Regions from separate parts of the Delftia sp. GW456-R20 genome, predicted to be linked through region 2. Evidence: predicted binding sites of a transcription regulator. Region 2 holds the regulator's gene; the other holds the start of a gene.
The links. Region 2 encodes NrdR, which represses ribonucleotide reductase genes. Its sites were predicted from a motif close to CACNANATNTNGTG; they were not measured.
Positions count from the first base shown of each region.

Region 1: the regulator NrdR is predicted to act here: its motif matches at 1,374-1,387, upstream of A4F85_RS16675 (ribonucleoside-diphosphate reductase subunit alpha).

Region 1 is NZ_LWCN01000004.1:2,539,406-2,543,767, forward strand. Features, by position in the region: gene A4F85_RS16665 (sigma-54-dependent transcriptional regulator) at 1-361, shown strand, start outside; gene ampD (1,6-anhydro-N-acetylmuramyl-L-alanine amidase AmpD) at 348-983, shown strand; gene A4F85_RS16675 (ribonucleoside-diphosphate reductase subunit alpha) at 1,513-4,362, shown strand, end outside.
Region 2 is NZ_LWCN01000001.1:79,652-84,013, forward strand. Features, by position in the region: gene A4F85_RS00330 (lytic transglycosylase domain-containing protein) at 1-118, shown strand, start outside; ZMP/ZTP riboswitch at 256-431, shown strand; gene glyA (serine hydroxymethyltransferase) at 466-1,713, shown strand; gene nrdR (transcriptional regulator NrdR) at 1,736-2,191, shown strand; gene aroC (chorismate synthase) at 2,258-3,355, opposite strand; gene A4F85_RS00350 (helix-turn-helix domain-containing protein) at 3,555-4,052, shown strand; gene A4F85_RS00355 (CBS domain-containing protein) at 4,218-4,362, opposite strand, start outside.

The DNA of each region.
Region 1 (4,362 bases), on a different contig from region 2:
GCTGCGCATAGATCCCGAGATGCAGCTGCCCTGCGGCACGCCGCCCGCACCGCCTGCACCGCCCGCATCCGCCTCGCCATCTCCTTCGCTCTCGCCTTCGCGCCCCCTGCCGCAAGGCGGCCCGCTATCGCCAGAGCCAGCCGATGCCGACCTGCCCCGTGACCTGCAGGCCTGGCTGGACGAGCGCGAGCGCGGCATCCTGGTGCAGGCGCTGCAGGAAAACGGCTTCAACCGCACGGCCACCGCCGCGCGCCTGGGCCTGAGCCTGCGCCAGATCCGCTACCGCATCGACCGGCTGAACATCGCCCTGCCCGGCGACGCCAGCGCCGAGGCGGACGGAGGCGGCCATGGCGAGTCCTGATCCACAGGCGCAAGCCACCCAGGCCCCGGCCTGGACCTGGCAAGGCGGCTGGCTGCAGCAGGCCCGCCACCTGCCCTCGCCCAACTTTGGCGAGCGCCCGGCCCAGGCGCTGGTCGATCTGGTCGTCGTGCACTCCATCAGCCTGCCCCCGGGCGAGTACGGCACGGGTGCGGTCCAGCAACTGTTCACCAACCAGCTCGACTGGGACGCCCATCCTTACTACCAGGGGATACGCGGCCTGGAGGTGTCGGCGCATTTCTTCATCACGCGCCAGGGCGAGGTCTGGCAGTTTGTGGACTGCGATGCGCGCGCCTGGCATGCAGGCGCTTCCTGCTGGCGGGGCCGCGACCGCTGCAACGACGACTCCATCGGCATAGAGCTCGAAGGCCTGGAGGGCCTGCGGTTCGAGCCGGCCCAGTACGCGGCGCTCGATGCCCTGTGCAACGCCATCGCGGCGCGCTACCCCGTGGCCCATCTCGCAGGCCATGAGCACATCGCGCCGGGCCGCAAATGCGATCCGGGCGTAGGCTTCGACTGGCACCGGCTGCGCGGGCTGCTGGCCCATCACCCTGCCACGGCGAACTGGCAGCTGCCGCCGGGCGCGGGCCAGCCCTCCACGTAAGCGCACACCCTCATCGCAGGCACCGCCAGGTCTTGCGCAAAATCCCGCTTGTCCACAGGCAGAGGACAAAGGGTCTGTCAATCCAGAAAGCAACCGATGTGGCGCGCCCGGCGCACGCAGCGGCTGCCTGATCATTTTTTACAAATTCACGCATGTGTCGCAGCCCCACTGTCCATGGGGCTTTCAGCGGTCCGACCGGCGCAGGGCCAAGGCTGCCGCGGCTTGCGGCGGACCATCGCCCGCAAGCCACGGCGCAGCGGGCCTTTGCTGCTATTGGCTTGTAGGTTGTGCACCCGTTTGGCGCAGCGCAAACAGCGGTTTTCCGGCCGTGAGTACCCCGTGTACATGAGACGGCGATACACTACAGGTAGTGCCCAGAAGCACGCTGGACACCATATCTAGTGTTCACAAGCTGTGCACACCCTGTGAAAACGGTGTGTACATCCGACCCCGATTCCATCTCCCAGCAAGCCTGCCCCAAGTGCAGGTCCGCGTCCGTTCTATCCACAAACACCCGTTGAGGAAACTCATGCAAGAAGCACTGAATTCTTTGGCTCCCGCTGCGCACGGTGATGCTGCCAATCCTTCCTCCGCCCATCACCTGTCCGTGCAGGACGGCTACCAGATCATCCGCCGCAGCGGCGATGTGGTGCCCTTCACGCCACAAAAGATCGCCGTCGCGCTGACCAAGGCCTTCCTGGCCGTGCGCGGAGCCCAGGGCGCGGCCTCCGCCAGCGTGCGCGAGACCGTGGACGAGCTGACCCAGGCCGTGGTTCGCGCACTGCTGCGCTCGCGTCCGGGCGGCGGCACCTTCCATATTGAAGATGTGCAGGACCAGGTCGAACTGGGCCTGATGCGCGGCGGCCACCACGACGTGGCGCGCGCCTACGTGCTGTACCGCGACCGCCGCAACCAGGAACGTGCCGAGCAAAAGAAGGCCGCCGAGGCCGCAGCGGTTGCCGCCGCCGCACCGGCGCCCGTGCTGCATGTGACCGACAACGGCCAGCGCGTGCCGCTGGACCAGGCCCGCCTGCTGGCGCTGATCGAGGCGTCCTGCCGCAACCTCAACGCCGATATCCAGGCCGCCCCCATCGTCGCCGAGACGCTGCGCAACCTGTACGACGGCGTGCCGATCGAAGAAGTCTTCAAGGCCTCCATCCTGGCCGCCCGCACGCTGATCGAGAAAGACCCCGACTACACCTACGTCACCGCCCGCCTGCTGCTGCACACGATCGTGCGCGAGGTCATGGGCCGTGACGTGCACCCGGCCGACATCCAGGCGGCCTACGCAGAGTACTTCCCCGGCTTCATCCGCAAGGGCGTGGACAACGAGCTGCTCAACCCCGAGCTGCTGAACTACGACCTGCCCCGCCTGGCTGCCGCCATCAAGGCCGAGCGCGACGAGCAGTTCGACTACCTGGGCCTGCAGACCCTGTACGACCGCTACTTCCTGCACGTGCGCAAGACGCGCATCGAGCTGCCCCAGTCCTTCTTCATGCGCGTGGCCATGGGCCTGGCGCTGCAGGAAGAGGACCGCAATGCACGCGCCATCGAGTTCTACGAGCTGCTGTCGTCCTTCGACTTCATGAGCAGCACGCCCACGCTGTTCAACAGCGGCACGCTGCGCTCGCAGCTGTCTTCCTGCTACCTGACCACGGTGCCCGACGATCTGGACGGCATCTATGAGTCCATCAAGGAAAACGCCCTGCTGTCCAAGTTCGCCGGCGGCCTGGGCAACGACTGGACGCGCGTGCGCGCCCTGGGTTCGCGCATCAAGGGCACGAACGGCGAGTCGCAGGGCGTGGTGCCCTTCCTCAAGGTGGTCAACGACACGGCCGTGGCCGTGAACCAGGGCGGCAAGCGCAAGGGCGCCGTCTGCACCTACCTGGAGACCTGGCACCTGGACATCGAGGAATTCCTCGAACTGCGCAAGAACACCGGCGACGACCGCCGCCGCACGCACGACATGAACACGGCGAACTGGATTCCCGACCTGTTCATGAAGCGCGTCATGGAAAAGGGCCACTGGACCCTGTTCTCGCCCTCCGATGTCGGCGACCTGCACGACCTCTTCGGTGCCGCCTTCGAGCACGCCTACAAGGCCTACGAAACCAAGGCCGACAACGGCGAACTCAAGCTGTTCAAGCGCATCCCGGCCATGGACCTGTGGCGCAAGATGCTGTCCATGCTGTTCGAGACCGGCCACCCCTGGGTCACCTTCAAGGACCCCTGCAACGTGCGCTCGCCTCAGCAGCACGCCGGCGTGGTGCACTCGTCCAACCTGTGCACCGAGATCACGCTGAACACCAGCGACACCGAGACCGCCGTCTGCAACCTGGGCTCGGTCAACCTGGCGCGCCACATCGTCGATGGCGCCATCGACCACGGCAAGCTGCGCAAGACCATCACCACGGCCATGCGCATGCTGGACAACGTGATCGACATCAACTACTACGCCGTGCAGAAGGCCAAGGACTCCAACCTGCGCCACCGCCCCGTGGGCCTGGGCCTGATGGGCTTCCAGGATGCGCTCTATGAAATGCGCATCGCCTACGCCAGCGACGCGGCCGTGGAGTTCGCCGACCAGTCGATGGAAGCCATCTGCTACTACGCCTACTGGGCCTCCACCGAGCTGGCCAAGGAACGCGGCCAGTACTCCAGCTACAAGGGCTCGCTGTGGGACCAGGGCATCCTGCCGCTGGACACGCTGAACCTGCTGGAGAAGGCACGCGGCGGCTATGTGGAAGTGGACCGCTCCTCGCGCCTGGACTGGGATGCCCTGCGCGCCAAGATCGGCCAGCACGGCATGCGCAACTCCAACTGCGTGGCCATCGCGCCCACGGCGACCATCTCCAACATCGTCGGCGTCGATGCCTCCATCGAGCCCTCGTTCGGCAACCTGTCGGTCAAGTCCAACCTGTCCGGCGAGTTCACCGTCATCAACCAGTACCTGGTGCGTGACCTGAAGCGCCTGGGCCTGTGGGACGACGTGATGGTCATGGACCTCAAGCACTTCGACGGCTCGCTGCGCCCCATCGACCGCGTGCCCCAGGGCGTCAAGAGCCTGTACGCCACCGCCTTCGAGGTCGAGCCCACCTGGCTGGTCGAGGCCGCTGCGCGCCGCCAGAAGTGGATCGACCAGGCCCAGAGCCTGAACATCTACATGGCCGGTGCATCGGGCAAGAAGCTGGACGACACCTACAAGCTGGCCTGGCTGCGCGGTCTGAAGACCACCTACTACCTGCGCACCACCAGCGCCACCAACATCGAGAAGTCCACGGTGCAAAGCCGCGTGCTCAACGCCGTGCCCTCGGCCGCCGCCGCACAGCCTGCCGCCGTGAACACCTCCAGCGCCCTGGAAGCCGCGGCAGCCGCCGCA
Region 2 (4,362 bases):
GGCCGAGGCCTCGGGCCCGGCAGCAGCGGCTGCGCCTGCAGCCGTGCCGGTCAGCTCGAGCAATACCTCTGCCCGCTCCGAGCAGGTGGCCCTTCAGTCCCAGGAGCCGGCGCTGTAGCCTGACTTCACGGCATAGTGAATGCACAGCTGGCCAAGGCCAGCTTTTTTCATGCCCGATCCAACTGCAGGTGGCCCACGCAAACGCCTTCTGCAACGCCCCTGCCAGATCTTCGGCGCCACCGGCTCAGCTACACTAGCGGGGTACGCAACTGGCGATAGGCGCAGCCGCTTCACGCACCGCTGCCGCTGACGTGGAAACCAGCAGAAGGCCCGAGAAGGACCACCTTCTGTGAACCACCGGGGAGCGTACCGCCCAGCCTCCATGCGCACGCGGGATCTGGAGTGTTCCGCCGTTCGCCTGGGCAGCCCTTGGCCTCAAGGGAATTTCAAGTTCACAGGACTGCCATGTTTCAACGCACCAATACCGTCGAGAAGGTCGACGCCGAAGTCTTTGCCGCCATCCAGGCCGAGAACCTGCGTCAACAAGAACATATCGAGCTGATCGCCAGCGAGAACTATTGCTCGCCTGCCGTCATGGAAGCCCAGGGCTCCCAGCTCACCAACAAGTACGCCGAAGGCTATCCGGGCAAGCGCTACTACGGTGGCTGCGAGAACGTCGATGTGGTCGAGCAGCTCGCCATCGACCGCGTCAAGAAGCTGTTCGGCGCCGAAGCCGCCAACGTGCAGCCCAACTCCGGCTCCCAGGCCAACCAGGCCGTGCTGATGGCCTTTGCCAAGCCCGGCGACACCATCATGGGCATGAGCCTGGCCGAAGGCGGTCACCTGACGCACGGCATGCCGCTGAACATGTCGGGCAAGTGGTTCAACGTGGTCTCCTACGGCCTGAATGCCGAAGAAGCCATCGACTACGACAAGATGGAAGCGCTGGCGCGCGAGCACAAGCCCCGCATCATCGTGGCCGGCGCATCGGCCTACGCCCTGGCCATCGATTTCGAGCGCTTCGCCAAGATCGCCCGGGAAGTCGGCGCCATCTTCTGGGTGGACATGGCCCACTATGCCGGCCTGATCGCCGCAGGCGTGTACCCCAACCCCGTGCCCCACGCCGACGTGGTCACCACCACCACGCACAAGAGCCTGCGCGGCCCGCGCGGCGGCGTGATCCTGATGAAGGCCGAGCACGAGAAGGCCATCAACAGCGCCATCTTCCCCGGCCTGCAAGGCGGCCCGCTGATGCATGTCATTGCCGGCAAGGCCGTGGCCTTCAAGGAAGCGCTGTCGCCCGAGTTCAAGACCTACCAGGAGCAGGTCGTGAAGAACGCCAAGGTTGTCGCGGAAACGCTGACAGCACGCGGTCTGCGCATCGTCTCCGGCCGCACGGAAAGCCACGTCATGCTGGTGGACCTGCGCGCCAAGGGCATCACCGGCAAGGCGGCCGAAGCCGCGCTGGGTGCCGCCCACATGACGATCAACAAGAACTCCATCCCCAACGATCCCGAAAAGCCGATGGTGACCAGCGGCATCCGCGTGGGCACGCCCGCCATGACCACGCGCGGCTTCAAGGAAGAGGAAGCCCGCCTGACAGCCAACCTGCTGGCCGACGTGCTGGAGAACCCCGCCGACGAAGCCAACCTGGCCCGCGTGCGCGCCCAGGTGGCCGAGCTGACGGCCCGCTTCCCGGTCTACGGCGCCTGAGTTGCACGCATAGAGGCCTGCCATGAAGTGCCCGTTCTGCAGCCATCCGGACACCCAGGTCGTGGAGACCCGTGAGGCCGAGGATGGGGGCTTCATCCGCCGCCGCCGCCAGTGCGGCGGCTGCGACAAGCGCTTCACCACCTACGAGCGGCCCGAGGTCAGCTTTCCCGCCATCGTCAAGAAGGACGGGCGGCGCATCGAGTACGAGCGCGCCAAGCTGCTGGGCTCGTTCAAGATCGCGCTGCGCAAGCGCCCCGTGAGCACAGAGCAGATCGATGCCGCCATCGAGCGCATCGAGGAGCGGCTGCGCAACCTGGGCGAGCGCGAAGTGCTCTCCAGCCGCCTGGGCGAGATGGTGATGCGCGAGCTCAAGCTGCTCGACAAGGTCGGCTACATCCGTTATGCCAGCGTCTACCGCAGCTTCGAGGATGTGGACGATTTCAAGAACGTCATGGATGAGGTGCGCAATCCCGGCTGATCAGGCCGGCAGGACGCAAGAAAGCCGCCCTTGGGCGGCTTTTTCTTTGGTGGCCTGGCAGTGCTTTCAGGGCGCGGCGGCAGGGATGGGAGCCAGGCCCGAATCCACGTCACCGCACTGTGCGCGGTGGCGCAGCGCATGGTCCATCACCACCAGGGCCAGCAGCGCCTCGGCGATGGGCGCTGCGCGGATGCCGACGCAGGGGTCGTGGCGACCCTTGGTGATGACCTCGGTGCTCTGGCCCTGCACGTCGATGGATTCGCGCGGCGTGATGATGGAACTGGTGGGTTTGATGCCTATGCGCACTTCCAGGTCCTGACCCGTGCTGATGCCGCCGACGATGCCACCGGCGTTGTTGCTGCGAAAGCCTTCGGGACTCAGCGAGTCGCCGTGCGTGGTGCCGCGCTGGACCACGCTGTCGAAACCGGCACCGATCTCCACGGCCTTGACCGCGTTCAGGCCCATCATGGCGTAGGCGACGTCGGCATCCAGGCGGTCATACAGCGGCTGGCCCAGGCCCACCGGCATGCCGCTGGCCTGCACGCGCAGCGCGGCGCCGCAGGAGTCGCCCGACTTGCGCAGCGCATCCATGTATTCCTCGTAGCGGGACACATCGGCCACCGGCGCAAAGAAGGGGTTGTTGCGCACATGCTCCCAGCTCTCGAAGGGCAGCGACAGCTCGCCCACCTGGGTCATGCAGGCGCGGAACTCGGTGCCGAACTTTTCCTTGAGCCACTTCCTGGCCACGGCACCAGCGGCCACCGTCGGGGCCGTCAGCCGTGCCGAGGAACGGCCGCCGCCGCGCGGATCACGGATGCCGTATTTCTGGAAGTAGGCGTAGTCGGCATGGCCGGGACGAAAGCTCTGCGCAATGTTGGAGTAGTCCTTGCTGCGCTGGTCGGTATTGCGGATCAGCAGCGCGATCGGCGTGCCCGTGGTGCGGCCTTCGTAGACGCCCGAGAGGATTTCCACCGCATCGGGCTCGTTGCGCTGGGTCACGAACTTGCTGGTGCCGGGACGGCGGCGATCCAGTTCTTGCTGGATATCCGCTTCGTTCAGCGCCATGCCGGGCGGACAGCCGTCGATGACGCAGCCTATGGCCGGGCCATGCGATTCGCCGAAGTTGGTGACAGTGAATAGGGTGCCGAAGGTGTTGCCGCTCATAGGCCGACGATTATGCCCGGGTAGCCCGCAAGCGCCGTGCCTGGGGCGGCGGCGCATTGCGCAGGCAGCCATCGCCCGGTGATAACAAATATAGCTATCGAATTGCAAATATTCATAGTTAAAATTGCAATCCACCCTTTTTCAACCGCCTGCGGATCACCACACAGGCACCAGCCGCAAACTGCGGGAGGTTCGTGAAATGCAGGCCTCTTACGACTCAACGCAAAGCCAGGATCACAGCGACCCTGCGGGCAGCACTCCGCCGGCATCGCCAGGCCTTCAGCACAAGGACGAGGAGCAGGACCTTCGCCCCTCGCTGCTGAATGTGCTGCTGACATCGTCCAGCCCTGGCGATTTCAGAACCCGCAACAGGCTTGCCCAGGCCAAGCAGTACATGCGGGCCCGGCTCGACGACCCCGAGCTCAAGCCCTTGCAGGTGGCTCGGGACATGGGCATGTCGCTGCGCAGCCTGGCGCGGCTGTTTGCCACCGAAGGCCTGACCCCCAGCCGCTGGCTCTGGAACGAACGGCTGGCCCAGGCGCACCTGCTGCTTCGGGCAGACAATGCGCGGCGCGTGACCGATGTGGCGCTGGCCTGTGGCTTCACCAGCTTCTCGCACTTCAGCCGCGTCTTCAGACAGGCCTATGACGTGCCGCCCAGCGCCTTGCTCAAGCCCAAACGCCGCCGCGTGCACTGACAGGTCCTGCGGCCTCCCGTCCATTCGCTGTTCAAGCGACCATCTGCTTTGCGCCCTGCGCGCAAAGACAAAGGCCTCCGCCGCATTTTGCGTTCGGAGGCCTTGCTGCCCAAGGTGAAATGGTCGAAAGGTCGAAAGGTCGAAAGGTCGATATCGCCCCGATGATCAGTCCGCGCCCTGGCGCTCGCCCTCGGGCCAGTCGCGGATGTAGGCCTTGAGCATGCGGTTCTCGAAGTTCTGGCTGTCCACCACGGCCTTGGCCACGTCGTACAGGCTGATCACGCCCATGAGCATGCGCTTGTCCATCACC